4 regions of the Tumebacillus algifaecis genome follow, and region 1 is predicted to be linked to each of the others. Evidence: predicted binding sites of a transcription regulator. Region 1 holds the regulator's gene; each other region holds the start of a gene.
What was found. Region 1 encodes LexA, which represses DNA repair genes until DNA is damaged. Its sites were predicted from a motif close to CGAACATATGTTCG; they were not measured.
Positions count from the first base shown of each region.

Region 2: the regulator LexA is predicted to act here: its motif matches at 5,086-5,099, upstream of CIG75_RS11610 (YhjD family protein).
Region 3: the regulator LexA is predicted to act here: its motif matches at 4,693-4,706, upstream of CIG75_RS07385 (YolD-like family protein).
Region 4: the regulator LexA is predicted to act here: its motif matches at 3,429-3,442, upstream of ruvC (crossover junction endodeoxyribonuclease RuvC).

Region 1 covers NZ_CP022657.1:2,272,433-2,279,956, forward strand. The annotation lists gene CIG75_RS10070 (hypothetical protein) at 1-637, shown strand, start outside; gene CIG75_RS10075 (ATP-binding cassette domain-containing protein) at 720-1,427, shown strand; gene CIG75_RS10080 (methionine gamma-lyase family protein) at 1,469-2,728, shown strand; gene CIG75_RS10085 (MerR family transcriptional regulator) at 2,911-3,336, shown strand; gene glnA (type I glutamate--ammonia ligase) at 3,393-4,727, shown strand; gene lexA (transcriptional repressor LexA) at 4,825-5,448, opposite strand; gene fabG (3-oxoacyl-ACP reductase FabG) at 5,688-6,428, shown strand; gene CIG75_RS10105 (class I adenylate-forming enzyme family protein) at 6,428-7,524, shown strand, end outside.
Region 2 covers NZ_CP022657.1:2,807,541-2,815,064, forward strand. The annotation lists gene CIG75_RS11585 (DEAD/DEAH box helicase) at 1-1,062, opposite strand, end outside; gene CIG75_RS11590 (competence/damage-inducible protein A) at 1,073-2,326, opposite strand; gene pgsA (CDP-diacylglycerol--glycerol-3-phosphate 3-phosphatidyltransferase) at 2,412-2,990, opposite strand; gene rimO (30S ribosomal protein S12 methylthiotransferase RimO) at 2,991-4,337, opposite strand; gene CIG75_RS11605 (YajQ family cyclic di-GMP-binding protein) at 4,461-4,952, opposite strand; gene CIG75_RS11610 (YhjD family protein) at 5,130-5,489, shown strand; gene CIG75_RS11615 (hypothetical protein) at 5,489-5,860, shown strand; gene CIG75_RS11620 (helix-turn-helix domain-containing protein) at 5,889-6,701, opposite strand; gene CIG75_RS11625 (DUF3388 domain-containing protein) at 6,736-7,518, opposite strand.
Region 3 covers NZ_CP022657.1:1,686,481-1,694,004, forward strand. The annotation lists gene CIG75_RS07370 (GNAT family N-acetyltransferase) at 59-616, shown strand; gene CIG75_RS07375 (ABC transporter ATP-binding protein) at 859-2,721, shown strand; gene CIG75_RS07380 (sulfite oxidase-like oxidoreductase) at 2,708-3,391, shown strand; gene CIG75_RS20650 (hypothetical protein) at 3,567-3,722, shown strand; gene CIG75_RS20655 (hypothetical protein) at 4,030-4,209, shown strand; gene CIG75_RS07385 (YolD-like family protein) at 4,322-4,636, opposite strand; gene CIG75_RS07390 (DUF2225 domain-containing protein) at 4,839-5,510, shown strand; gene gabT (4-aminobutyrate--2-oxoglutarate transaminase) at 5,554-6,912, opposite strand; gene CIG75_RS07400 (DUF72 domain-containing protein) at 7,192-7,524, shown strand, end outside.
Region 4 covers NZ_CP022657.1:1,363,522-1,371,045, forward strand. The annotation lists gene CIG75_RS06295 (Crp/Fnr family transcriptional regulator) at 1-631, shown strand, start outside; gene CIG75_RS20610 (LysM peptidoglycan-binding domain-containing protein) at 848-1,963, shown strand; gene CIG75_RS06305 (phosphotransferase) at 2,003-2,974, shown strand; gene ruvC (crossover junction endodeoxyribonuclease RuvC) at 3,488-3,991, shown strand; gene ruvA (Holliday junction branch migration protein RuvA) at 3,988-4,614, shown strand; gene ruvB (Holliday junction branch migration DNA helicase RuvB) at 4,628-5,623, shown strand; gene sigI (RNA polymerase sigma factor SigI) at 5,714-6,457, shown strand; gene CIG75_RS06330 (anti-sigma factor domain-containing protein) at 6,498-7,524, shown strand, end outside.

The sequences.
Region 1 (7,524 bases):
GATCGCAAACGTCAAACGGAGCGAAACGCACCAACCGACCGACCATCGTGCTGAATTGGAGTCCTATCAGCAAGCGCAACCGCTTGTTCGCAAGCTGTTCGACCTGCTCGCTGCACAGTGGAACGTGTATGGCAGCCGAGGGTGGATCGGCACCGCCGTGCTGATGATCGGGGCAACCGTGCTGTCCGCAACCCGGGCGCGAAGTGACCTCCCAATGCATGCGCTGTTGGAATGGCTGACCTATGTCACCTTGATCACGATCGCTGTGGTCGCCTACGCATTCTGGCCGAAAAATGAGGGCATGAGCATTTTGGAGAAATTGAGCGCGTACACGTTGATGCAGCAGTTGAGCGCACGCTTTGTGCTGGTGGTCGGCTTTCAGATGATCGCCGCTGTTCCTCTGTCCTGGATGATCGGGGGGACGCCGCATCGCTTGGCGGGTTGCTGCTGTCATGGGCAGTGCCGATGTTCCTTTTTGGAGCGGTCTGCTTTGTACTCTCCAACTGGGTGTCTACGCAGGCGGCGCTCGGTTTCTGCTTGGCCTTGTGGACGGCTCAGGTGCTCTTTCACGCCAAGCTCAAATATTTCAATCTGTTTTCCGCGCCAGGGGAGCCGTATTTTCTTCCATCCCGACTGACAGCGCTCGGTATTAGCCTGTTGTTGTTCGGACTGTTCTATCTCTGGAAACGACGGGCGGTGCAAACCGCTTGAGCATGAGGGTGACAGTGAAAGATGTCGGGTATCAGCAAGGTCCGCTGACGATCTTGAAAAACATCGAGTATACATTTTCCAGCGGACTGACCTATGTGATCGGCCGAAATGGAGCCGGGAAGAGTTCGCTGTTGAAACTGCTGACGACAGGGGTCGTGCCAAGTTCAGGTGAGCTACTGTATACGCAACTGGTCAAACACCCTCAGCAAGGGACGTATCGCAGGTTGCTGTCGATCGAAGAGGTGCGCCGCGTGACCAGTTATCTGCCCCAGGAGTTCACAGGTTACCCGGAGATGACGGTGGCGCAGTTTTTAACCAACGCTGCGATTCACAAAGGCATTCCACGCGCGCGAGTCAAAGCGCGCGTGGAAGAGATGATCGCTGGAGCGCGTTTGACCGAGCAGAGCAGGCGAAAGCTGAGCAAGCTTTCTGGCGGCGAGTTGCAAAAAGTAGGTCTGGTGCAAGCCATGATCCATTATCCAAGGCTTTGCATCTTGGACGAGCCGTTTGAAGGGCTCGATCTGCAAGAGACGTTGTACTTTCGTCAGCAGTTGCAAAAGCTGTCCTACCATGCGGTCGTGATCGTGAGCACCCATCAGATCGAGCAGATTGATCCGCTGGGAGATGAGCAGGTGGTGGTGATCAAGGAAGGACAGATCGGTGAGAGCGGTGCGGTGCAACGGATCGGCGATTTACAGCGATTTTTTATGGTATAGTGGAAAGTATGTTTCATAGATGGGAGAGACGTATTTTGTCCTTGCTACAACTTTTACAGAATCCGACTTGGGTGCAACTGACCGCCAAGATTGAACAGAAATTGGCTGCGCAGTTTCGCCTGATCGACGAAACGGTCGTCTATAACCAGGCCAAACTGTTGCAAGCGTTCCAAGAGGAACAGGTGAGTGATTTTCATTTTGCTTCTTCGACCGGGTATGGTCACAACGACGCAGGCCGTGAAACATTGGAACGCGTCTATGCCAAGGCGTTTGGCGCAGAATCTGCGCTGGTGCGACCTCATATCGTTTCGGGAACGCATGCGATCGCGCTGGCGCTATACGGTGTCCTGCGTCCAGGTGATGAACTGCTGTACATCACAGGTAAACCGTACGATACGCTCGAAGAAGTGATCGGCGTGCGCGGTGAAGATGGGGAAGGGTCGTTGAAGGAGTTCGGTGTTTCCTTCGACTCCGTGCCGCTTTTGGACGGCAAAGTCGATTTTGACCTTGTAGCCAACAAGATCAAGTCGAACACGAAGATGATCGGCATTCAGCGCTCGGCTGGCTATTCGTGGCGCTCCTCGTTTTCGGTGGAACAGATCGGTGAGATGGTGCGCTTTGTCAAGAAGATCAAGCCGGATGTGATCGTCTTTGTCGATAACTGCTATGGCGAGTTCACCGAGCGTCAAGAGCCGACCGAAGTGGGCGTCGATCTGATCGTCGGTTCGTTGATCAAAAATCCGGGCGGTGGTCTCGCACATAGCGGTGGTTATGTGGCGGGGCGTGCCGATTTGGTACACCGTGCCGCGTGCCGCTTGACCGCACCGGGCATCGGGGCGGAGCAAGGGGCGATGCTCGGCACGAATCGCACGCTGTTCCAAGGCTTCTTCCTCGCCCCGAACGTTGTGGGGGAGGCGCTGAAAGGGGCGGTATTTGCTGCTGGGCTGTTTGAGGAGCTCGGGCTGATCACACATCCCGCTTCAACGGCGCCGCGCACCGACATCATCCAAGCGGTACAGCTTGGGTCGCGGGAGAGACTCATTTCATTTTGTCAGTCGATCCAGGCGGCAGCACCTGTCGATTCCCATGTCCAGCCGGTACCTTGGGCGATGCCTGGATACGCTGACGAAGTGATCATGGCAGCGGGTGCGTTTATTCAAGGCTCATCGATCGAGCTGTCGGCTGACGGTCCAATCCGTGAACCGTTTATCGGCTACCTCCAAGGTGGCTTAACGTACGCCCACGCCAAAGTAGCCGTGTTATCGGCAGTGGCTGGTCTGAAAGAAAAAGGCTTGTTGTAAAAAGCTGACATAGGAAGTGGATGAAAAGACCATGTTATGGGGGAGGGGCCTCCCTTTCCGACATGGTCTTTTGTCTGTTGCCAGGATCTCAAAAATTTTCATGTCAACTTTCCTTACATGCATTGACACCTATACCTGACACGACATATAATAAGGCTATCAAAGGAGAGGCGTTGATGTGAATGAACGACGAAATCAGACGCAATCTCGCCCTATTCCCGATTGGCATCGTCCAGAAGCTGACCGACCTGACCGCCCGACAGATCCGCTACTATGAACAGCACAGTTTGGTCCGGCCAGCACGTACAGATGGAAATCAGCGATTGTTTTCCTTCAATGACGTGGAACGCTTGCTTGAGATCAAGCGGCTGATCGACCAAGGGCTGAACATTGCCGGGATCAAGACGGTGCTTGGACCTGCCAAGACCGCTTCCGATCTGTTGCCTGCTACGCCAAAAGAACAGGTGCAGCAGATCGCACAGGATGTGAAACGAGATCTATCAGATCGTGAACTGCGCGACATGTTGAAAAAGGAAATGCTGCGCCGTCCGGCGATGCCGGGTAACAACCCGTTCAACGCTGGCGACCTATCGCGGTTTTTCCATTAAATAAACATAGAGCATTCATCCCGCATGAGGATGGAGCCTGAGGAGGAGAACCAGAAATGAGCTACACAGTAGAAGACATCAAACGCATGGCCAAAGAAGAGAATGTGCGTTACATCCGACTGCAATTTACCGATTTGCTCGGCGTGATCAAGAACGTCGAAATCCCGGTCTCCCAGCTTGAGAAAGCGTTGGATAACAAGATGATGTTCGATGGCTCCTCAATTGATGGCTTTGTTCGCATCGAAGAGTCCGATATGTACCTCTACCCGGATCTCAACACCTGGCTGATCTTTCCGTGGGAAACGGAAAAAGGTTACAAAGTTGCTCGCCTGATCTGCGACATCTACATGCCGGACGGCACGCCGTTCCAAGGCGACCCGCGTTCCACGCTCAAGCGCGCGCTGGAAGATGCAAAAGCGCTGGGCTTTGATACGATGAACGTCGGTCCGGAGCCGGAATTCTTCCTCTTCAAGCTCGACGGTCAAGGGAATATCACCACCGAGGTTAACGACCAAGGCGGTTACTTCGACCTCGCACCGGTGGATCTCGGTGAAAACTGCCGCCGTGAAATCGTGCTGACGCTCGAAGAGATGGGCTTTGAGATCGAAGCCTCTCACCATGAAGTTGCAGTCGGTCAGCATGAGATCGACTTCAAATATACGGATGCTGTCACCGCGGCTGACAACATCATGACCTTCAAACTGGTAGTCAAAACGATCGCCCGCAAACATGGCCTGCATGCGACCTTCATGCCGAAGCCGATCTTTGGTATCAACGGCTCGGGGATGCATTGCCACCTGTCGTTGTTCCAAGGGAACACCAATTCCTTCTACGATGAAAGCGATGAACTCGGTTTGTCCGAAACTGCGAAACACTTCTTGGCCGGGGTGTTGTTGCATGCGCGCGGTTTTGCAGCGATCACCAACCCGACGGTCAACTCCTACAAGCGACTCGTTCCGGGCTATGAAGCGCCGTGCTACATCGCATGGTCTGCAAAAAACCGCTCGCCGCTCGTTCGCATCCCGGCATCCCGCGGTCTGTCCACTCGGATTGAAGTCCGCAACCCCGACCCGGCGTGCAACCCGTACCTCGTACTGGCAGCGCTGTTGCAAGCAGGTCTGGATGGCATTCGTCGCGATCTGCCGCTGGCCGATCCGGTCAACCGCAACATCTATGTCATGAACGAAGAAGAGCGTTTGGAAAATGGCATCCACTCCTTGCCGGCTTCGCTGAAAGAGGCGATCGACGAACTGCTGGCTGACGAAATCATGGTCGGCGCTCTTGGCGAACATGTCGTCACACATTTTGTCGAAGCGAAGCAAATCGAATGGGATATGTTCCGCACAACCGTCACCGAATGGGAGCGCAACCAATACTTGACCATGTACTAAGAAGTAAAAAACCTGCCCTTGTGGGCAGGTTTTTTTGATTGTGTTGGATGATCGACAAATAAAAAAACCGCCCAAAGCGGGCGGAAGGATAGTAGGTTTACATAATTCCGCGAAACACGCCGACCACTTTGCCGAGGATCGTGACGTTGCGGTAGTGCATCGCTTCCATGGTCGGGTTCTCCGGCTGTAAGCGGATATGATCAGCTTCGCGGTAGAAGCGCTTGACGGTCGCTTCATCGTCCTCCGTCATGGCGACGACAATTTCACCGTTGTGTGCGGTAGCTTGCTGGCGGACGATGACGAGGTCGCCGTCGTAGATCCCTGCATCGATCATCGATTCACCGACGACGTTCAGGAGGAATACATTGCTGTCACCAACAAAGCGAGTTGGCAACGGGAAGTAGTCTTCCACGTTTTCGATCGCGGTGATCGGCAAGCCTGCCGTTACACGGCCAACGATCGGGGCCATCACGGTCGAATATTCAAAACGGGAGTCGGTCGCTTGGTCCTCGTCAAGCACCTCGATGGCGCGTGGCTTGGTCGGGTCACGGCGGATCAGGCCCTTCTGCTCCAAGCGGGCGAGGTGACCGTGCACGGTGGAACTGGAGGCCAGTCCGACCGCTTCACCGATTTCACGAACCGATGGGGGATACCCTTTGTCTTTGACTTCTCTTTTGATAAACTCCATGATTTCCTGTTGCCGCTTGGACAGCTTGATCATTGCAAGAAACACTCCTCAACTACATGGTATGAGCACTATATGATGATGGGAAAATATGTTCGCCAATTCATTGTTGATGAAATTATACCACAGGTTGGTAGCGGATACAAACGTAAGTTCTTATTTTGCTCACCCTTGGCTGAGTTTTGACCCTTGCAACTGCCCTGTAACAATGCGTGGTATAATTTTCATTAACAGAACGTGTCATTAGAACGTGTACATGATGGAGGGATCGATCAATGCGGTTACAGGACAAATCAGCGATCATCACAGGCGGAGCAAACGGGATCGGCAAGGAGACAGCACTCTTGTTCGCGCAACAGGGGGCAAAGCTGATCATCGCCGATTTTGATGAAGCAAACGGATTGGCTGTCGTTAAAGAGCTGCGCGGACTTGGCGCAGAGGCTCATTTTATAAAAGCGGACGTGTCGTCGTCCCATGATGCGGAGCAGGTCGTAGCGGCTGCTGTTGAACATTTTGGCCGTGTGGACATTCTCGTCAACAATGCTGGCATCACCCGCGACGGTTTTTTGGTCAAACTGGAGCAAGCGCAGTGGGATCAGGTGATCGCGATCAATCTGACTGGCGTTTTTCTTTGCACCCAAGCGGCTGCTAAAGTGATGATGGCACAAGGTAGCGGGGTCATCCTCAATGCGGCCTCGGTCGTCGCTCAGTACGGCAATGTCGGTCAGACCAACTACTCTGCAACCAAGGCAGGGGTGGTCGGCATGACCAAGACGTGGGCCAAAGAACTCGGTCCGAAAGGCGTGCGCGTCAACGCGGTCGCACCGGGCTTTGTCACCACCAACATGACCGATAAGGTTCCGGATAAAGTGCTTGATGTGATGAAGCAACAGACCCCTTTGCGCCGCCTCGGTCAGCCGCGCGACATCGCGAATGCCTATCTGTTCCTGGCCTCCGATGAAGCGAGCTTTATTAACGGCGCGGTGCTTGCTGTCGATGGAGGCTTGAGCTTCTGATGGGGACGGCGCGGTTTCCATGGCTGGAAGGCCGCGCCCGTCTCACTCCCGCCAAGACGGCGGTGGTCGAGGCGGGTACGGGCCTGCGCCTCACCTATGCGGAGTTGCACCTTCGTGTGAACCGACTGGCCAGTTGGATGCAACAACAGGGTATCGGGCCTGGTGACCGGATTGCGCTGTTGGCTCCCAACTCAGCCTCCTATCTCGAACTGCTGTTTGCGGCAGGCAAGACGGGCGCTGTCTTCGTCCCGCTCAACTACCGCTTTTCACATGCGGAACTGACCTATGTGCTGGCAGATTGTACGCCGAAGTTGCTGGTCTGCTATGATCGCTTTGCAGCAGCGGGGGAGAGGCTGAGCGGCTTGGTGCCGCTGATTCTGGCACAGGATGAATACCAGACGGTGGTCGAACAGGGGGCACAGACGTATCGACCGACAGAAGTGGATGCGGAAGCGGCGTGGGCGATCATCTATACAGGTGGCACGACAGGTCAAGCAAAAGGAGTCGTGCTGTCACATCGAGCGGTGCTTTGGAACTCGATCAATACGGTGGCGTCTTGGGGCTTGACCGAGCAAGAAGTGACTCCGGTCTACCTGCCGATGTTTCACACAGGCGGGCTGAATGCGCTGCTGATGCCAGTGTTATACATGGGCGGCACGGCGGTGATCGGTGACCAGTTTGATCCACCTACGGTGCTTCAAGTGTTGGAAAGCGAAAGGTGCACGATCGCGCTGTTCGTCCCGACCATGCACCACATGTTGATAGAATCTACCGAATTTTCGGATTATAAGTCCGCGACGATGCATACGTTTCTCTCAGGCGGTGCGCCTTGTCCGCTCCACATCTATGAGGCGTACCGGGCGAAAGGTTTGCAATTCAAAGAAGGCTACGGGTTGACCGAAGCGGGCCCGAACAATTTTTACATCCATCCTGATCTCGCCCAAGTAAAAATCGGCAGTGTCGGCTTGCCGATGTTGCACAACGAGGTGCGGCTGGTCGATGGTTTGGGACAAGATGTAGCTCCAGGGGAAACGGGTGAGCTATTGATTCGAGGGCAGCACGTGTTCTCCGGTTATTGGAACAACCAACAAGCTAC
Region 2 (7,524 bases), 540 kb from region 1:
GATCTGTTTGAGCAGTTTGAACTCAGGCGGAGTGACCAGCGTCAGCGCCAACCCGTGCTTGCCAGCACGACCGGTTCGACCGATGCGGTGCACATACGATTCCGGGTCTTGCGGAATATCAAAGTTGATGACGTGCGTCACGTTTTCCACGTCGATCCCGCGAGCTGCCACATCGGTTGCGACGAGCAGTTGAATCTCTGTGTGGCGGAACTTGCGCATGACGCGGTCGCGCTGCGCCTGTGACAAATCGCCGTGGAGACCGTCGGCCAGATAGCCCCTGCTCATCAACGCATCGGTCAATTCATCGACGCCGCGCTTGGTACGGCAGAAGATGATACCTAGCTCCACCTCTTCTGAATCGATGATTCGCGACAAGCTCTCCAGCTTCGTGCGCTCCAATACTTTGTAGTAGACCTGCTCGATCAGCGGCACAGTCACCTCACCGCGATTGATCGATACATTCTGCGGATTATTCATGTAGCGCTTGGAGAGGTTTTTCACCTCATACGGCATCGTCGCCGAGAAGAGCAACGTCTGCCGATCTTCAGGTGTCTCTTTTAGAATCGCTTCAATATCCTCGATAAAACCCATATCGAGCATCTCATCCGCTTCGTCCAGCACCAGCGTCTTCAACTTGTCAAGCTTGAGCGTGCCGCGGCGCAGATGGTCTAAGATCCGGCCTGGGGTCCCGATGACGATCTGCACACCTTGCTGAAGCGTTCGAATCTGCGAGCCGATCGATTGCCCGCCGTAGATCGGCAACGTGCGGGTGCGCTTGTATTTCGCGATCTTGCGCAGCTCCCCTGCGACTTGAATCGCCAATTCGCGGGTCGGTGTTAAAATCAAAGCCTGCACATGCTTGCTAGGACCAGCCATCTCGATCAGCGGAATGCCAAACGCAGCCGTCTTGCCCGTTCCGGTCTGCGCTTGCCCGATCACGTCGCTGCCGGTGAGTACGACCGGGATGCACTGCGCTTGAATCGGAGATGGCTCTTCAAAGCCCATATCGCTGATCGCCTGTTGAATCTTCTTGCCAAGGTTCAGTTCAAAAAATGTCGTCATATGCGTATGATCACCTTTCGTTCTGGAGACGTTGGATCAAGCTGTAAAGAGCCGTTTTTGCCGCCCGCAAACGGATTTGGTTGCGATCCCCATGTTTCCATTGGTGTTGCTGCACCGTACTGCCGTTAGGACCTGCCACCGCGAGATAGACCAGCCCGACCGGCTTCTCCTCACTGCCACCGCCAGGACCTGCGATCCCCGTCACCGATACGGCCCAGTCGGTGCCCGTCAGTTTGCGCACACCTTCGGCCATCTGCACAGCGCACTCGGCCGAAACGGCACCATGCGTTTGCAGTACCTCCGCTTCGACACCTAAAACGCTTTGCTTCACCGAGTTATGATAGGAAACTACACTGCCTAAGTAATAGTCAGAGCTCCCCGGCAAGTCGGTGATCATCTTGCCGATCAGACCGCCTGTGCAACTTTCAGCCGTAGAGAAGGTCTGCCCTAGCTCTTGCAGCAACTGACCGACCTTCACTTCCAGCGATTCCTCGTCGATGCCGTAGATAAACTCGCCGACGCGCTCGCGAATCGACCGTTCTAGCGGTGCGATCAACGCCTGAGCTTCCGCTTCAGTAGAGGCGCTGGCGGTCAAACGAATCTTGACTTCGCCTTCTGAAGCATACGGAGCCACAGTCGGATTGGTCTGCTGTTGGATGATGTCGCGAATCTTCAGCTCCATCGTCGATTCGCCAATGCCAAACAGTCGCAAAAAGCGGGAGGCGAAGACCAGCTCATTCGTCCCTTGCAGGCGCTTTAAGATCGTCTGCACCTGCTCCTCATACATAGGGCGCATCTCGGTCGGAGGGCCTGGCAGCAGGAAGAAGTGCACACCATGCTGCTCCAGATACATACCGGGAGCAGTTCCGCGCGGATTGTGCAACACTTCGGCCCCGTCGATCACCATCGCCTGCTTGGTGTTGTTTTCAGGCATCTCAAGTCCACGATATGTATAAAAGCTGCGGATATATTCTACTATTTCGTTTGACAAATTCAGACTTCTTCCGACAAATGAAGCGACCACTTCCCGCGTCAAATCGTCTTCGGTCGGTCCCAAGCCCCCGGTCAGAATCACCACGTTAGCTCCACGATCGATCGCCGTTTGTAACGCTTGTTTGGCACGGTCGAAGTTGTCACCGACCACCGTATGATGGTACACTCCAACGCCGATTTCGGCCAAGCGTTGCGACAGATACTGCGCGTTGGTATTGGCAATCTGCCCCATCAAAAGTTCGGTGCCGACAGCAAGAATCTCTGCTCTCATCTCGTTTCAGTCCTTCCGTTTCCCGAATGATAAAGAAAACAAGTAGCCAAGGGAAAAGCTCCACTCGGCTACCGATACAAACCCATCATTCTTGAATCGCTTGTTTGTTCTTTACAAAATAGTCGATGCCTGACCAGACGGTGATCACAACCATCGCCCAGACCATCCACAGATCAAACCGGATGTCGATCGTGGAGAACGGAAAGTTGTTAAGGATCAGCGCGACGATCGCGATGATCTGGAGTGTCGTCTTCCACTTCGCAAGCTTCGATGCGGCGATCACAGTCCCATTGGCAGCAGCGACCAGACGAAGACCGGTCACGGCAAACTCGCGGGAGATGATGATGATCGCCACCCACGCGTCGAGACGTCCCAAGTCCACCAAGGAGATCAGCACAGCCGACACCAAAAGTTTGTCGGCGAGCGGATCGAGAAACTTACCAAAGTCGGTAATCATCTTGCGACTCCGAGCTATGTAGCCATCCAGCCCGTCCGTTATTGCCGCGATGATAAAAATCAACGCGGCAATGAGATCGGACCAGTTGGCTTGGTGACCGAATAACGTAAGTTTCCCAAGATCGAGACGCACCAAGAGAAAGAACATGACGATCGGTACCAATGAAATCCTGACTAATGTGATGCGGTTAGCCAGATTGAATTTCAATTAGACCGCCTCCCCCGAGAGGTCAAAATCGTACGCATGAGTGATGCGAACTTGAACCATATCGCCCACTTGAGCATCGCTGTTTGCAACAAATACAAGGCCGTCAATATCCTTCGCATCGAACTGCGTACGCCCCACGCGAATTGTTTCGTCTTCTTCATCATACTTCTCAATCAGCACGTCGAGAACGTGACCAACATGTCGCGCCTGACGTTCTGCTGCCACTTCGCGCGCCACTTCCATCAAGATGTTCGAACGGCGGTCTTTGACATCTTCAGACACCTGTTCGCCAAACTCTGCCGATGGTGTGCCTTCTTCCGGCGAATAGGTAAACACGCCGATATGATCAAAGGCCAGTTCGCGTGCGAAGTTGCACAGATTTTCAAAGTCTTCCTCCGTCTCCCCTGGGAAACCGACGATAAACGAAGTGCGAAGCGCCACGTTCGGCACGCGCTCACGGATCTTTTGCACCAATTTCTTGACACCTGCTTGGTGACCTGGACGCTGCATCGCTTTCAAAATGTGATTCTCAGAGTGTTGAAGCGGCATATCGATGTATTTCGCCACTTTGTCAAGGCGAGCCATCGCATCGATCACTTCATCGGTGAAGAATCCCGGATACGCGTAATGCAGTCGAATCCATTCCAACCCTTCTACATCGTTCAGGGCGGCGAGTAATTCGGCCAAACGGCGTTTTTTGTAGATATCGATACCGTAGTCGGTCGAGTCTTGTGCGATCAGAACGATCTCCTTCACACCTTGTGCCACCAGCATTTCCGCTTCGCTGACGATCGACTCGATCGGACGGGAGCGGAATTTGCCGCGCATCTTTGGAATGATGCAGAACGTGCAGGCGTGGTTGCATCCTTCAGCAATCTTGATATAAGCAGAGGAACCGCCCGTCGTGTGTACGCGCGGAGTCGTTTCATCGTAGAGATAGATTGGGTTCTCCGCGGAGAAATAGCGCGGACGATTGCCGGTCTGTGACTCTTCGATCAATTCGTCGATGCGAATCAGATCCTGGGTGCCGACAATTCCGTCGATCTCCGGAATCTCTGTCATCAGTTCATCTTGGTAGCGCTGTGCCATGCATCCAGCGACCAGAACTGATTTTACATGATGTGTTTCTTTCAACTGCGCCATGGTGAGAATGGTCTCGACCGATTCAGCCTTGGCATTATCAATAAAGCCGCAAGTATTGACTACAACGACGTCAGCCTCATCCGGAGAGTCGACGATTTCATACTCCTTGCCTTTGACAATGCCCATCATCACTTCTGAATCTACAAGATTTTTTTCACAACCGAGCGTCACGAAATGTACTTTTTGTATGGTTTTTTGTGTCATATTGCCTGTCCTCCAAAGCCAAAGCAAAGCTTGGCAATCTGCCCTTCAGTATAAACGAATGAAGTATACGTGTCAAAAGTAAAGGAAGAAGACTCCGCCTCGGGCAGAGTCTTCCTGAAAACGTTAACGGTAGTTGTTAAACTGCAAATCGACCGGTACGTCCGCACCTTTGAGCAGTTGGATGACTTGTTGCAGATCATCACGGTTCTTACCAGAGACACGAACGGCGTCGCCTTGAACGGACGCTTGCACTTTGATCTTCGAATCTTTGATGATCTTGACGATCTTCTTCGCATTCTCCTGATCGATGCCCTGCTTGATCTTGACCGTCTGCCTGACGGTGCCCGCCGCAGCCGGCTCGACCTTGCGATAGTCAAGCGACTTTAGCGAGATGCCGCGCTTGATGATTTTGCTCTCCAAAATGTCGATGACGCTTCTCAACTTGCCTTCATCATCAGACGCGAGGAGGATCTCCTCTTCCTTCAGTTCGATCGAGCTTTTGCTGCCTTTAAAGTCAAAGCGGGAGATCATCTCCTTGCTCGCTTGGTTGACTGCGTTGTCCAATTCTTGCATATCCACTTTCGACACGACGTCAAAAGATGCGTCCTTCGCCATCTGAAAAACCTCCTGTCAACAACTATGTATCTCAACAAGTATAACACAAAGCGTCAAACGATTAGCGCCAAAAAATCCCAAACAGTAAAATTTGCGTTCGTACTTTTAAAATGTCGAACGTGGTGTTAGAATACGAACATACATTCTCAAGAACGTATGTTCTGAAAAAGGAGGTGCGTGGCCACGTCTCGTGGATTTGACCCACTTTCCACGGTCAAGGAGGTTCTGACCCTGCACTTGCTCAGACAGCAGCTCGAAGCGGACATCAAGCTGCTCAGCAACATCCCCCTTCATCTGGGGGCTGCCTATATCGAGCAGTTGGAGGCTATACACGCCATGCTGCTCCAGCAAGTCGGCGCTGCCAAGCGCGAACTCAAACGACATGGTGTGCGGGTGATCGCACAAGAAAAAAACAGTATGGACTTTCACATCACCTATGTGGAGAAGGGATATGAGGTCCGGCACTGTTTTCTGCTGGCGACGTTAAGCGCGGAAGGTCGGGCGCGATTTCTGAATGATTTTTGGAGCGGGAGGTGATGGATGTGCAGAGTCACGAAGACTTGCGACTCGCCCGCGCACTCGATCAATTGAGCGTATATTTTTACGCCATCCGAGTGCCGTTCACAGTTGCAGATCTGTACAGGAAAGCGTACGGAGAGGTATGGGAGGAAATGCCGGGGGCGTTATGGTTAGAGTTTTTGTCGGAGGACCCGTATGTACGATTAGGACGGGACGAATTTTACTCGCTGATGACAATCTTTGAAACGCTCCATCGAGCGGGACTTGTCAAACTGTTGGACGTGATCGCCGCAGAGACAGAGCGGTTGGGGATCGACATGGGCGTCATGAAACCTGGACACTACATCGGCCGCCCGTCGAAACATAACGACGAGCAAAATGATTCCTGATGCGCCGACCCCCACCACTACTGCCTGTTTACGACTTCAGGTTGAACAGGAATGTGTAGCCGCGCAAAAGCGGTTCGACCTGCACCTGCTGTTCATTGATCTTGACCGTGATGAACTTGGATTTCCCCGTCAGCAACGCGATCGACTGATTCGCTTTCCACGTGCGGGTCTCTCCTTTTTTGACGATGCCCGACTCCAGCACCTTGCCGTCCGCTTTGATTTCCAACCAGCAGTCATCGAGTGCTGCAAGCTCCATCGTCATGTCCTTAGCACCTGTGACCTGATAGGTGGTCAGATTGTTTTCCTTTTGCACTTGCTGTACGACCGTTGTCGGCTTGGGCGGCTCCGGTGTTTCCTGTCCTTCCGGTTTGACAGTCGTGTCTGGCGTCTGTGTGATCCCTTGTGGAGGTTCTGTCGATTGAGTCACCGGTTCCTTGCCGACCTCTTGCTGATCTTTGTTCACCCAGACAGCATAGACTGTGGTCAGAACTACCAGAATACCGACAACAATCGCCACCTGCGGCAACAAACGGGTGTTGAACGAAGAGGCTTTGCCTAAATTTTTGTCCGTATGGGTGACCCGCACCGCTTCCAACTGTGTGTCCGCTTTGTCTGCAGCCATCCCATGCGCTTCGAGCAGTTCCTGACCGTCGATCTCCAGGAAATCACAATAGCTCTTGATAAAACCGCGAGCATAGACAACACCAGGTAACGCCGACAAATCGCCCGACTCGATCGCTTCCAGATAGCGGGTGCGGATCTTGGTCGCCTGTTGGACATCATCCAATTTGTAACCTTTTTCTTCGCGAATTCGTTTCAGTTCAGAACCGAGTTCCTCCACATTGATCCCTCCTTCGAGACTATGCCGCTTTTCGTTAACTGATATCGAAGGATGAAAATCCGGTTTGGATCATTTGGTAGGAGATCTCTTCCTCCGGCGAATTGCGAAGCTCGATGATCCGATCAAAATGTTCCCAACCAAATTCTGTCTCCCGAACGAAGATATCAGGGTGTTCGATCACCTTGGGGGCAGGTAAACGCATGATCTCCCGCACCAGCGAATGGTGCTGCTCATTGGAGCGCAGCGTAGACACGATACCATCAACGAGGTAGACCATGTTGTCGGTCGCCATCTCGTCCTCTTCCAAGCGATAGCGAATCGTTTGGCGCAAGAGCGTCGATGACACGAACGACCATCGCTTATTCGCATAGACGCTGGCCGCTACGATCGATTCGGTTTTGCCAACGCGTGGCATGCCCCTGATGCCGATCACCTGATTGCCTTCTTTTTTTAGTAATTCCCCCAAAAAGTCCACAAGAATTCCAAGTTGTGCCCTTGTAAATTTGTACGTTTTGACATTCTCGTTCGATTCGCGCTCGATAAACATCCCGTGGCGCAAGGCCAGACGGTCGATCAATGTCGGTTGGCGCAGGGCCGTGACGGTGATATTTTCCACCTTGCGCAACATCGAGCGCAAGGCTGAGATCTTTTGGCGGTCATCCGTCTGCAAGAGAAAACCGCGGTTTTTGTTTTCGACACCGTTTACAGTCAGGATGTTGATCGACAGCATCCCGAGCAGTGAGGCGATATCACCGAGCAGACCCGGTCTGTCCTTATGGATGTGATATTCCAGATACCAATCCTCCACATCATTCATCCCCTT
Region 3 (7,524 bases), 590 kb from region 1:
CAAGGCGTGGGGAGGTTGGATACCATATAAAGGTTATTTTGAAAGGGGGATGTGCCAAATGGTGACCTTGCGACCTGTGGAAATGCAGGATGTGGATACGTTGTATCGCTTTCGGATGGATGAGGAAGTGATGTTTTGGGCTTCTGGTGGATTTGCCGAGGCGATGCATACGCGCGGACAGATTGAGGAGATGGTCAAAGCTCAAACGTCGGGTGATTCAGGGCGTGTGTTTGTGATCGAGGCCATTAAGAACGGGGAGCCTGTCGTCATCGGGCAGATCTCGTTTCGGGATTATAACCGCATCAATCGGAATGTGACGATCGGGATGTTGATTGGCGATCGCGATTTTTGGGGCCGTGGTTATGGAACGGATGCCCTCGAGCAGTTTGTGCGGATGCTGTTCACCCGCTATGCGGCCCATCGAATTTCGATGGACACGTTCGTTGATAACAAGCGGGCGATTCGCTGCTATGAGAAGTGCGGATTTGCTGTGGAAGGCGTGCGTCGCGAGGCGATGTGGACGATGAACGGACATCGAGATCAGGTGATGATGGGCTTGTTGCGTGCAGATTGGCTGAAGCGACAAGAGGATAAACCGTATTATTTGGAATCGTAAAGAGCAGGCGCAGGGGAGGAGCGTTTTGATTCTGCGGCGGAATCGCGAGGCTCCATTTGCAAAATGGGATCTGGTCGTCAGGAGGCAGTCTGACCGATCATGAGGCTTGGGAACGCTGTGTTTCGGTGCCTCTTCCCTGCGCATCTGTGTGGATCATGAAGACGCACCGCATGAATTTGATTTGTACCTTTATCACCTACTAGTAAGATTTTGTTATACTAGGTGGTACGGAGGTACTAGTCATGGGACGTTTTTATACAAATTATGATTGGGGACAAAACGGCAAGAAACCGGAGTTGAAAAAAGAGTCGCTGGTGCGAATCTATCGGTATTTTCTGCCGTACTGGAAGTTTTTGATTTGGGTGGTCACCTGCATTTTGGTGGCGGCGGGACTGGCCTTGCTACAGCCGTTGTTTATCAAATGGATCGTGGATACGGCGATCCCAGATGGGGACCTGTGGCTGCTCAACCTGCTGGCCGTCTCGATGGTGACGGCAGCGATTTTGCAGGGATTGGTCGGTGTGATGCAGACCTACCTCAACACGCGGATCGGGCAGGGTGTGATGTTCGACATACGCAACCAGATGTACGGTCATCTGCATCGGATGTCGATTCGCTTCTTTACCTCGACGAAGACGGGGGACATCATGTCGCGGGTCAACAACGATGTGAACGGGCTGCAACAGGTGGTGACCGATACGATCGCCCAATCACTGAACAACGTGTTGATTTCGGTGACGACGCTGATCACGATGTTTCTGCTCGACTGGCGTTTGGCGCTGGTTTCCATCCTCTTGCTCCCGTTGTTCATCTTGCCGACGCGCAAGGTGGGGAAACTGAACTATGATGCGAAAAAACAGACGCAGGTGCGCATGAGCGAGCTTTCGTCGCTAATGCAGGAGACGTTGTCCGTGTCGGGTGCGCTTTTGGTCAAATCGTTTGTGCGGCAAGATGATGAAGTTCGCAAATTTGCAGGGATCAATCGCGAACTGATGCGTCTGCAGATCAGGCAGAGCATGATCGGGCGCTGGTTCTTTATGTTTGTCGGGATCATCTCGACGGCGGGGCCAGCGATCATCTACTGGTATGGCGGGCATTTGGTCATCGATGAGAACATCACGCTCGGCACGGTGATCGCCTTTACAGCATTTCTGAATCGCCTGTACGGGCCAGTGGCAGCGCTGGCGAACATTCAGGTCAACATCTTGGGCTCGGTCGCGCTGTTTGAGCGGCTGTTTGAGTATTTGGATCTGCCCCTCGAGATTGAGGAAAAGCCAAATGCGCGCAAACTACAGGATGTGCAGGGGCGCATCGACTTTCAGCACGTGACGTTCCGCTATCAGGCGGAGCGAGATGTGGTTCGCGACCTGTCGTTCACGATTGAGCCCGGTCAGGTGGTGGCGCTTGTCGGACCGAGTGGGTCGGGCAAGACGACAGTGTCCAATCTGATCCCGCGGTTGTATGATCCGACAGAGGGCCGCGTACTGCTCGATGGGCAGGACTTGCGTGACCTGGAGCTGAAGTCGATCGGGGAGCAGATCGGTATGGTGACACAGGAGACGTTCTTGTTCCATGCCTCGATTCGGGACAACCTCCGCTATGGCAAGCCGGATGCGAGCGATGAGGAAGTGATCGCAGCCGCCAAAGCTGCACACATTCATGAGCTGATCCAGTCGTTGCCAGAAGGGTATGACACGGTGGTCGGCGAGCGCGGGCACAAGCTGTCTGGCGGCGAGAAACAGCGGATGGCCATCGCGCGTGTGCTTTTGAAAGGGCCGAAAATTTTGATTCTCGATGAAGCGACGTCGGCGCTCGATTCCCATTCGGAACATGGGATTCAGATGGCGCTCGATGAGTTGATGAGCCAAAGGTCGCGGACATCGCTGGTGATCGCACACCGCCTGTCCACGATTCTAGCGGCAGATCAGATTCTGGTGCTGGAAGAGGGGCGTTTGGTGGAAGCAGGGTATCATGAGGAGCTCTTGGCGCAAAATGGTTTGTATGCCAGCTTGTATCGGCAGCAGTTTGAAGGCGATGGGGACTTGGCGCTGGATGGTAAACGGAGAGCTGTGCGAATAGGAGTGAAACAGGGTGAATTCGAATGATAACAAAGATCGAGTGCCGCCAGGGCAGTATTTGACCGAAAAGTGGCCGGTACTGCATGCGGGCACGGTGCCGCGAATCGACTTGGATACGTGGGAATTTCGCATTTTTGGCCTTGTGGATCAGGAAAGGGTGCTGACGTGGGAAGAGTTTAATGCGCTTCCTGCTTACCGTTCGACGTCAGATATTCACTGTGTGACAACCTGGTCGCGGCTGGATAACACGTGGGATGGAGTGGCGTTTCGCGATGTGATGAATCTTGTCCAGGTCCATCCGGACGCGAAGTTTGTGGTGATCCATGCCGAAGAGGGCTGGAAGACCAATCTACCACTTGCCGACCTGTTGCTCGATGATGTGCTGTTTGCCCATTCGCATGATGGAGAAGTGTTGACGCCCAACCACGGCTGGCCGTTGCGTTTGGTCGTGCCGCACTTGTATTTCTGGAAGAGCGCGAAATGGGTGCGCGGGATTGAGTTTGTGGCCGATGACGTACCGGGCTTCTGGGAGGAGCGCGGGTACCATCTGTATGCCGACCCGTGGCTGGAACAGCGTTACCGAGATGATCCGGAGTGGGAGTACGGCGAAAAGAACACCGATCAGTATTATGAGCAGGTGGCGCGGCGGATTCGCCTGCATGAGCAGAAAAAAGCGCAGCAAGGGCAGCAGGAGTAGCTTGAACTGACTGTCTGTCTGGCGAGAGTTAGCGAAAGATCTTGTCCCGATCGGGGCAGGGTCTTTTTGTGTTGGCAGGATCAGTTCTGAATGGCGAGTCCTGCTATTTTGTGATGAAAGTCGAAGCGAGTGGGCATACGAAAGTGGAAGTGATTTTGAGGAGGGGCTGAGACGGATGAAAAGCAAGCAAAAGGTGGGGCTCGGCTTGCTCGTGTCGGGGATTGCTACGATCACCCTGCTGATCTTGTTAAATTTGTTTGGGTCGCATGTCTCCGATACGGTGGGATTTGGTGTGTTGATCGGATTTTCGTACGCAGCTTTATATAAGTAGCTTCTAATTCTAATAGCTTCTGATCGAGTGTAGCAACGAATGGTTGTGCGGCTGGGATGAGCCGATTAGCTTTGGGTAACAAAACAGCCTGCACGATGTTCGCGGGCAGGCCGTTTCTCATTATTATCATACTGCCTTACAGCAGGCTAAAGGTGATCGAGTAGAGAAGCGAGACGGCCATCGCGATGGCGAGAACGAGAGATACGGTGCGGACGAATTTTTGGTTCATATGGGATTACTCCTTTCACAGACTGTCCCTGCTAGTATAACATGAGAGGGAAAGTGCGTAAAAGGACGGTGGAAAAACTTGACGATCGTGCCAAACCGTGTGTTTGGTAGCGGTACGATCGACCAGTGTGACATTCCGAACAGCTGTGGGACGAGCGATGGTGGTCTTTCTGCTGTTGTATGCCAGAGGATAGGGTGCTACTGGCCGCAAGCGCAACAGCAAGCGGTGGAGCTGCTCTGTGTCAGTTGGGGGCAGTAGGTGTTGGTGGCGTTGCTTGTGATGTAGGGGCTTGCCGTTCGAACGCTCATTTAGAGAGAAGGTAAAACGCGGCCTGCCGATCGTCGGCAGGCCGCTTTGTATATGGTATGGATTAGAAAACGCGTACGATGTTTTGGATCGGGAGCAGAAACTTGCCCCATTCATTGCTGATCTGCAAGCTTCGCGTATCCGGCTTGTAGGCGACAACCCGACCTTCTACGGTGTGCTCGCCATCCGATTCACCGACGACAAATCGCAGTGCTTTGCGGTGCACCATCGCTTCCTGAACCCGGTATTCGATCTCTTCCTGCATGTCTTCGGTCATGACCGGCAATTGGCACGGCACCGTCTCTCGTTCCAAGAGGCGGGCACGGTGTTCAGGCAGTATCATGCGGTGACCTTCCCAAAGCTTGTTTCCACGGTTCATACGATTCGATCGCTCCCTATACTTAAAGTGTGACAGTAGACGTGTGATTATTTTTACGAACGTTTGTTCTCATTATACGCGATTCCTGTAGCGAATACAAATCCTTTCGCACGTCAACGAGAAGAGTATATTGTCGAACGGTGTCATTCATGAGACTATAGGGACATAAGTCCTGAATTTTTCATGAGTGGGGTGAGTAGTCATGAATTTTACAGATGCCTTCTATGACCGGAAGATTACGTGCCCGCTATGTTCGCAGGGTTATACTACGAAAAAAGTCCTGTCCAAAGCGATTAAAGCGCTACATGTGGAAGGTGACTTTTACGCAACTTATAGCATCGTGAATCCTAATTACTATGCGATCAATGTATGTCCTGACTGTGGATACGCTTTCTTGGACAAAACGAAGCCGAAGATCACGTCCTATAAACGCGAGCTCTACCGTCAGCAAGTCGGATCGCGTTGGGTGTCTCGCGAGTACGGCGGTATGCGTTCGATCGAACAGGCGTTGGTCTCCTTCAAGCTGGCCTTGTTTTGCGCACAATTTATGGGCGAGCCGGAGCGCACCATCGGCGGGCTTTGTCTACAAGTGGCTTGGCTGTACCGGGAGATGGACGATCTGGCGCAGGAGCAGCGTTTTTTGCGTGAGGCACTTCATTTTTACACGCATGCTTATGAATACGACCGGATGATCGATACGGATGGGCGCATCATCTATCTGCTTGGCGAGTTGCACCGCAGACTCAGCGAGCAGAAGGAAGCGGTGAAATATTTTCAACAGGTAATCAGCGACAAGCAAGCGCTGCCGAAGTATGTGAAGCTCGCTCGCACCCAATGGGCGCTGATGCGAGAAAAGCAACAGGTGACCAGTTGAAGACGAGAAAGGAGACACCGCAGGGGTGTCTCCTTTTATGCATCTATCGCGTTGTGTACATCTCGGCCGTGACTTCCATCACCGCCTGTTCGATGACGTCAAGCGCTTCGTCCAGTTGCTCAGGTGTGATCACGAGCGGGAGCAGGAATCGAATGACATTGCCGTACAAGCCAGCTTTAAAGATGATGACACCGCGTTGCAGGCATTTTTGAATGATGGCGGCCGTTTCATCGGTCGCAGGTTCACGTGTCTCGTGATCGCGTACCAGCTCAAAAGCGGTCATCGCGCCAACGCCGCGAATTTCGCCGACCAAAGGTGAATTGGTAGCGAGTTTTTGCAGGCGTTGCTGCAACTGATGGCCGATCTGCACGGCGCGGTCGCCCAAGTTTTCTTGGTCGTAAATGTCGAGTACGGCGAGGGCTGCCGAGCAAGCGACCGGGTTGCCGACATACGTGCCACCAACAGCACCGTCGCCCGCTGCGTCCATCAACTCCGCGCGTCCGATCACGCCGGAGAGCGGAAGACCTGCGGCGATCGATTTGCCGACGGTGATCAGGTCAGGTTCGATGCCAAAGTGGTCGGAGGCGAAAAATTCGCCAGTGCGGCCAAAGCCAGTTTGCACTTCATCGGCGATCAGCAGGATGCCATGTTCGCGGCAGAAGTCTTGAACCAATTGCAAAAAGCCTGGCGGTGGCACGATAAAGCCAGCCTCACCTTGGATCGGTTCGAGGATGACCGCTGCTGTTTCTGATGGTGCTACTTGAGTGGTGAAGGCGCGTTTGAATTGTTCAAACGCAGCGCTGCAGACCGCTTCGTCATTCGGGAAGCCTGGCCAGCGGTAGGAATAAGGGAAGGGCACGCGGAATACGTCAGGTGCGAACGGGCCCATGCCTTCTTTGTAAGGTTTGACTTTGCTGGTCAAGGACAGCGCCATCAATGTGCGGCCATGAAAAGCACCTTCAAAACAGATAATCCCGCGGCGACCTGTTGCTTTGCGTGCAATTTTAACCGCGCTTTCAACCGCTTCTGCTCCTGAATTGAGGAAGCAAGCTTTTTTCGGGTCGGAACCGGGGGCGCGGTTGCATAATTTTTCGGCAAGAAGGATATAGGATTCGTAAGGCACCACCGTCAAGTCGGTGTGTGTGAAATTCAACGCGGCTTCGCGGATCGCATCCACGACGAGCGGATGGCTGTGGCCCACATTTAAGACACCAACACCGCCGGCCAGATCGATAAATGTGTTGCCATCGATATCTGTGATCAGCGCCCCAGTGGCTTCTTTGATGATGGTGGGTATCAACGTGCGGTCTACTTTGGCTTTGGCGACAGAAGTTTCCATCCGTTGTAAAAGATCTTGCGAGCGAGGGCCCGGAAGTTCAGTGACCAGTTGAATATGCTTCACGACATGTCCTCCTTTGATACCTCTGATTGGTTAATGAACTGATTGAATTAAATGTAGGTAAAGTTAGATTGTTCAAAGTCTACACACTATTCTTATATCTGAAATCTAAATATGTCAAGTGAATCTAATCAATTGACCAACTGAAGGGATTTACTTACAGATAACCGTGTACTTTACTCAGAATAGAAGTAGAAGTAGAAGTAGAAGTAGAAGTAGAAGTAGAAGTAGAAGTAGAAGTAGAAGTAGAAGTCAGGGAACTGTTTTGGAGGTGGAACCCAAATGAGGCAAGTTTTATGCGGGACGTGTGCCTGGGGCGACCATGAAGATTTCTATCCGAAGAAAGTGAAACCGAATGAACGGTTGGAATACTATGCGAAATATTTTCCACTCGTCGAAGTGGATTCCAGTTTTTATGCCATCCCCAACCCGAAGTATGTGGAACGCTGGGCTGCGACGACCGGGTCGGCTTTTACCTTCAACATGAAGGCGTATAAAGGCATGACGGGCCATGAGCGAACGCTCGACCCCAAGCAACGGCAGGAGCTGTTTCCGCTGTACCGCCATGCGATTCAACCGATGGTCGAGGCGGGGAAGCTCGGAGCACTCCTGTTT
Region 4 (7,524 bases), 910 kb from region 1:
AGAGTTTTTGAAAATGATCGCGAGCATTACCCACCTCAAAGCGGTGGCGCGCGGTGAGACGATTTTTTTCGAAGGGGACCCGTATACCGCGATGTACGTCGTACGCTCGGGCAAAGTGCGGCTGACCAAGTCAACAGCGGAGGGCAAAGAAATGATCGTCTACATCCGTCAAGACGGTGAGCCGATCGGCGCGGCGATGCTGTTTTTGGAACACCCCTATCCAGCGACCGCACAGGCTATTGAAGATTCGGAGGTCTGGCAGATCCCACATGTCGAATTGGAGCATCTCGTTCGGCAGAATCCAGACTTGTCGATCGCAATCATCCGGCTGCTCGGGGAGCGACTGCTGCAGACGCAGGCGCAGATGCGCGATCTGGCGCTGCAGGATAAATGGGGGGCGCTGATCTCTACGTTGCAACGATTGATCGAAGAATACGGGCGAGTGACGACAAAGGGGACGGTGCTCGATCTCAACCTGTCGCATCAGGAGTTGGCCAAGATGATCGGCTCGACGCGAGAAGGGGTCAATCGTATGATGAGCCAGTTGAAAAAGGCGCAGATCTTAGACGTCGTGCGCGGCGAGATCACCGTGTATGATGCAAAGAAGTTGCAACTGTTTTTGAAAGACTGATCGCAGGGCGTCCGGAAACGGGCGCTTTTCTTATGAAAAGATTCGCGCAGAGAAGTTTTTGATGACCGATTTGGTTTCGAAATCGTCAGGCGCAACGCGTTCTTTTTTCTCTCGCTGAGGGCGCTGGTTGGCCCCGCCCAATTTTCGATGAACAAGGACACATGAGGAGCAGGCGCATATACTGCCAGTGACATATGACTAAGGAGGGCGACCGGTTTGAAGGTACACACCGTCCAAAAGGGAGACTCCCTCTGGAAAATTTCAAAGCTGCATGGTCTCACGCTTGACGAGTTGATCGCTGCGAACCCGCAGATTGCCAACCCCGACCAACTGGAGGTCGGCATGGTGGTCAAACTCCCAGATGGGGGACCAGGAACCCCGATGCCAATCGAAGGTGAAGGGCCGGGCAGCAGCACGGTCCCGTCTGCTCAGGAGCCGAAGAAGGAAGTAGAAGGGCCGGGCACACACGTTTCGCCCAGTCATGCTCCGATTAACGTCGGAACCGGAGGCCCCGCACCTGCGTACCCGTCCGTCCCGAAATGGGATGGCTTGTGGAAGTATGTTGTCAAACAAGGCGACAGCATGTTTAAGATCGCCAAGCAAGTTGGGGTCACACTTGACCAACTAAAAGCGGCCAACCCGCAAGTTCCAAATGCGGATTCGATCTATGTCGGTCAAGTTTTGAATATCCCGTCTGCGGGACTCAAGCCCAAATATGGTAACAACCCGGGCCACTCATCTCCGATGAGCAAGGAGCAGCTGACCGCTCCAATCGTTCAACCGCCGCTGATGCCCAAGGAGCAACTGACCGCTCCGATCGTTCAACCGCCGCTGATGCCCAAGGAGCAATTGACCGCTCCGATCTTTCAACCGCCGCTGATGCCCAAAGAACAACTGACTTTACCAAAGGAGATGGCGCCTGTGGAACAACCGATCGTGCACCCCCCGGTGGTACATCCGCCGCAAATGGTTTCCCCGATTGAGATGAACATTCAGTACGCACCGCACATGAACTACGCACCGCATGAAGAAAACGTGCAAGTGCAACAAATGCAAATGATGCCGCAGCCTGTACAGCACCACCCGATGATGCTGATGTACATCCCGGTTTCCCATAAGAAAAAGCATAAAAAGCACAAAAAATGCTGCCATAAAAAAACGAAACATCACGTCTGCAAATGCGGTGGACACAAACATCATTTCATCCATCCTCAGCTTCATCTGTATGGGAACGTTCACCACGACACGATGCTGTACCACCAGCACATGCAGATGGCGCACGGCGGCGGGATGGGCATGATGCCGAAGACGTTCTATCGCGAGGACGAATAAAATTTATAGCAAGGGAAGCCCGACCGGCTTCCCTTTTGTATGGAAAGGGGGGAGTCGCTTGGGACTCTGCTGACAGACAACCTGCTCAGCAAGCTTGAGCGGGCCTACGGGCTCACGTTTATGCAAGCGGTCAAACTTCGCACAGTGACGGGCCTTCGCACCAGCGGCGGAGCGATGATTCTCAAGCGTTATGAAGGCGAAGGAATGAAAAAGCGTCTGGATGCGATCGGAGTCGCTTTGGATGCGGTCGTCTGTGCCGGTGTGGAGATCGCCCCCTATTTGAAAACGAAAGAGCAGAACATGTACATCAGTGACCGAGGAGGGCTGTGGACGTTGCAGCCTTGGCTTTCGGGACGGCATTTGTCGATGTATGATCCCAAGGAACGCAAGGCTGCGGCTGTGTCGCTTGGCGCTTTGCACCGCGTCCCCACGGCAAAACTGGTTGAGAAGACCTCCTCTCTGCGCGTACCGCCACTATGGGAAAAGTACCGCCATCGTTTGGAGCGCGCTCAAGAAGCGACCTATCGCATCGGTGCATTGGGTGAGCTGTGGCGGCCGTTTGCGGAACGGGCGAAGCAGGCGGTGCGGGAGTTGCAAGGTCCTCGATTTTTGCAAGCGTTGGAGCGGGACAATCGCAGTGGCGCCTTTTGCCACCGTGATCCGGCACCGCATAATTTTATCTGGCAGGAAAAGTCGGCCGCTCTGATCGACTTCGATCTCGCGGGGCTCGACGTGCGCGTGCATGATCTCTACCAGTTGCTCAACCATGCGCTCTACTTGAACGGACATGAAACGGGACTGTTTCAAGAGATGGTCGAAGCGTATGATCGTACCTATCCTTTGTGCGAGGATAACAGACGCGTTCTTGAGGCCCTGATGTCCTATCCGTCACTGGTGATTCGAGAGTGGTATGATTATGGTAAAACTGGAAATCGCAAAGCGCTACTGCCACGTTTGGAATGGGCGGCCCTACAGGAAGAGAAGCGGTATAAAGAGTTTAAGGGAAAATAAAAAGGCACAGCGATTTAATGCTGTGCCTTTTCTTCTTGCGATCTATTGTACGTTGGTGACCTGGTCTGAGTCATCTCCAACATTTTCATCTTCGACCGACGCGATCATCGTCAGTCCAAATCCTACAGTACCTACCAACAGTACAAGCGCGATCACTTCAGCAACCAAGACACCATCGCCCCTTTCAGGAAAATTGTTTTCATATAAATAGACGGAATAGGGATGTAAAAGGTTTCAGAGAAATTAGAACTTTTTTTGTAAGAAATTATAGGAAAAGCTCCATCTTCAAAGATAACGCATAGTGAATTCCCCCTCTGTTATACTCAATTTACCTGGTGGAAGCATTTTTTTATTGGAAAAAATCGAGTTCCACAGAGCGGGTCATCTTTTCGCAAAATCACATTATGTCTACCTGATACTGCCATAGCTTTCTGTGTTGTTCTATGTTAAAAAGGAAATGTATGTTCGGCATCGAATACGTTCCTACCGAACGACTAAGGAGGCATTGCCAACATGCGGATACTTGGAATCGACCCAGGATACGGGCGAACCGGATACGGCGTGGTCGATTTGATTGGCAATCGATTGAAGCCTGTTGAATATGGGTGCGTGGAGACTAAACCGAACACACCGATCCCCGATCGCCTGGTCGAGATTTACGGTGCGATACGCGAAATCATCGCGAGGCACAAGCCAGATGCGATGGCGGTTGAACAGATTTTCTTTGCGAAGAGCGTTACGACTGCGCTCGATGTGGCCCAAGCGCGCGGCGTGGTATTGCTCGCTGCTCGGGAGGCGGGTCTTGCAGTCGCAGAATATACCCCGATGCAAGTCAAGCAGTCTGTCGTCGGCTACGGAAAAGCGGAGAAGAAACAGATTCAGGAGATGGTGCGCATGCTGCTTGGACTCGCGAAGATTCCCAAGCCTGACGATGCGGCAGATGGGCTGGCGATCGCGATCACCCATGCGCATACCGCTCCGCTGCAAAGCCTTGCGGAAAGGAAGTTGAAGCAGTGATCGCATTTGTTGAAGGCACAGTCGCCTATGCAGAACTTGACCATCTGGTGATCAACGTTAACGGTGTCGGCTATCGCGTGTTCGTGACCGGCACGACCGCCTACCAAGTGAATGAAGGCGAGAATTTGCGCCTGTTCACTCACCATCATGTTCGAGAAGATGCCCATCTTTTATATGGGTTTCGCACAAAAGAGGAGAAAGAATTGTTTACCCGCCTCAACAACGTAAACGGAATTGGGCCGAAAGTCGCACTCGCGATCCTTGGGGCAGGTACTCCGGACCAATTTGTGTTCGCCGTTCGCTCGGAGGATGTCAATTTTCTCACCAAACTGCCCGGGATCGGTAAAAAGACGGCTCAACGGCTGATCTTGGATCTGAAAGAGAAGCTTGACGATCTGGCTGTGCTGTTGCCGACGCCTGCGTTGGCTACAGGAAAAGGGACTAGCAAAGCGGCGCCTGTATCCAAGGGACTAGGAGCAGAGTTGCATGAAGCGCTGACCAGTCTCGGCTATACTGAAAAAGAAGCGCATGAGGTTGTCCGAAGCCTTGCGGAAGAGATATCAGAAGGTGTTCCCATTGAAAGCCTGATCAAGCTCGCTCTGAAGCAAATGATGCGCCAATAAGGAGAGGTATTTCGTGGAAGATCGGTTCGTGACATCTCAACCTCTGCAAGAAGACAGCGAACAAGAGACGCTGCGCCCACGCTATTTGCACGAGATGATCGGGCAGCGCAAGGTGCGCGACAACATGAAAGTATATATCGAAGCGGCGAAGATGCGCCGGGAAGCGCTCGATCATGTACTGCTGTACGGCCCCCCCGGGCTTGGCAAGACGACGCTTTCCAACATCATCGCCAATGAACTTGGTGTCAATGTCCGCGTCACCTCGGGCCCGGCCATCGAACGACCGGGCGATCTGGCGGCGCTATTGACCAATTTGCAGGAAGGCGACGTGCTGTTCATCGACGAAATCCATCGCTTGAACAAAAGTGTGGAAGAGGTACTCTATCCGGCGATGGAAGATTTTGCGCTCGACATCATCATCGGCAAAGGGCCGGCAGCGCGTTCAGTGAGGCTTGATCTCCCGCCGTTCACTTTGGTTGGAGCGACCACGCGTGCTGGCATGCTGTCCTTGCCATTGCGCGATCGCTTCGGTGTAGTCTGCCATTTAGAATATTATGATCTTGAGGATTTACAAAAGATCATCGTCCGCACCGCCGAGATATTGGGCGTGCCGATCGTGCCAGACGGCGCGGCGGAGATGGCCATGCGTTCGCGGGGCACCCCGCGGATTGCCAATCGACTGCTCAAGCGGGTGCGCGACTTTGCGATGGTGCAAGGGGACGGTGTGATCACGGCCGACCTGGCAGATCATGCGTTGAAGTTGATTCAAGTTGACAACAAGGGACTCGATGAGGTTGACCACAAACTATTGTTGACGATCATTGAAAAATTTGGCGGCGGTCCAGTCGGACTCGACACGATTTCGGCTACAATCGGCGAAGAACCGGATACGATTGAAGACGTTTACGAGCCCTATCTGTTGCAGATCGGGTTTATCCAACGTACACCTAGAGGGAGAATTGTCACGCCGCACGGGTACCATCATTTTGGTTTGACCTGTCCGGATTGATAGTCCGACAAAAATATTTACACGACTCTCGTTTGATGCCCCATAATACGACCTGGGTGTACGAATCCTATAGCAAGCGAGGTGGAATGGGTGGGACTCTTACCGTTCCGACGCAAGAAATCGGAGGAGACATCAGATCTCAATCAGTTGTTGATGAAGGCACGCAGCGGGAATGAAGAGGCACGAAATCAACTGTTGCGAGAGTATATTCCTTTCGTTGCGAAGAGCGCCTCCCAAGCAACGGGACGGTACATTCGCCGTGGGCAAGACGATGAGTTTAGCATTGCGCTTTCCGCTTTTAACGAAGCGATCGAACGATATGATTTAAATCGCGGCACCAGTTTTCTTGGCTTTGCTGACACTGTGATCAAGCGACGTTTGATCGACTATTATCGCTCCAAGCAGTCGAAGCAGCGCGACCTGCCTTTCTCCGAATTCGAGGTGGAAGATGAAGAAGAGAATGTGATCAACTACGTCGAAGTGCAAAAGTCTGTCGAAGAGCATCAAAAGCAGGTGGAAAGCGATGCCAGGCGACATGAGATTCTGCATTTTACGGAGTTGTTGATGCAGTTTGACATCTCGATGGAAGAGTTGGTCGATCTATCGCCGAAACATCAGGATGCGCGTGAAAATGCGATGGAAGTTGCAAAAGTGATCGCTTCACAACAGGAGTTTTGCGACTATCTGATGGCGAAAAAATCCTTGCCGCTCAAAGCGCTGATGAAACATGTCAGCGTCAGCCGCAAGACGATCGAACGCCAACGAAAATATATTATCGCGGTCTCCTTGATCCTGATCGGCGATTTCGAAATGCTGCAAGACTATATCATATAACTGCGGTGGAGATGATTTTCTTTCGAAAGGGGGGCCGTTGATGCAGAACAAAGGGATTGTCATGCAAGTAGCAGATGGAATGGTCGTTGTGATGACCAAAGACGCAACGTTTTTGAAGATACCTTGGGTGGATGGAATGACCATCGGTCAGGAAGTTGATGTGCCTAACGAGGTGATCCATCAAAAGCGGAGTCCTATCAAAGCCGCACCGCTCCCTTGGTACAAAAAAACCTTCAACACCACTTTGAAGAAGGTCGGTGTGGTCGCAGCGTCGGTGCTGCTTGCCGTTAGTGTTTGGTCCAGCACTGTACTTTTTTCGGAGCCGATTGCGTATGCGTACGTGACGGTTGACATCAATCCGAGTATCGAACTTTCGATTGACAATCACAAACAGGTGGTCACGGCAACGTCGCTGAACGACGAGGGAGATTTGGTGTTGGCAGGACTGACATTAAAAGGGATGTCGGTCGATGAGGCAGTTGGAAAACTGGCCGCTGTTGCGCACACCAAAGGATACCTCGACGAGAAGACGGATGTGATCATCACTGCATCTCCGGCTGTAGCGGAAGAGGAAATGAAAGCGGATCTCGACCTAGTCAAAGTGGAGAGTGAATTGGTTGCCAAAGTGCAGTCGATGGCGCAAAACACCGGTGCTGAAGTCTCCGTAGAGGGGCTAGTCGTGTCCAAGGAAGTGCGCGATGCGGCCCAAGAAGCCGGCTTGTCTCCCGGCAAATATGCGTTGTATCTGGCAGCGATGCAAAGCGGTCTTGAGGTTGCCATTGATGAGTTCAAAACCGAGTCGGTCTCCAAAGTGATCAACAAGCGCGGTAAAGAGTTAGCCGAAATGCTGCATGATCTCAAGGGTGGCAAGCAACTGGACGCTTGGCATCGCGAAATGGCAGAAAAGAAAGTAAATCAAAAGGAGCCGACGGTCGAGCAACGCATCGTGCCGAGCAACATGAACCATCGCGAGCAAGACAAGAAAACACCACCCGGGCTGCAGAAAAAAGAGGACAACAAAAACAAAATGAAGCAGGATGACAAGAATGGCAAGGATCAAAAGTCTT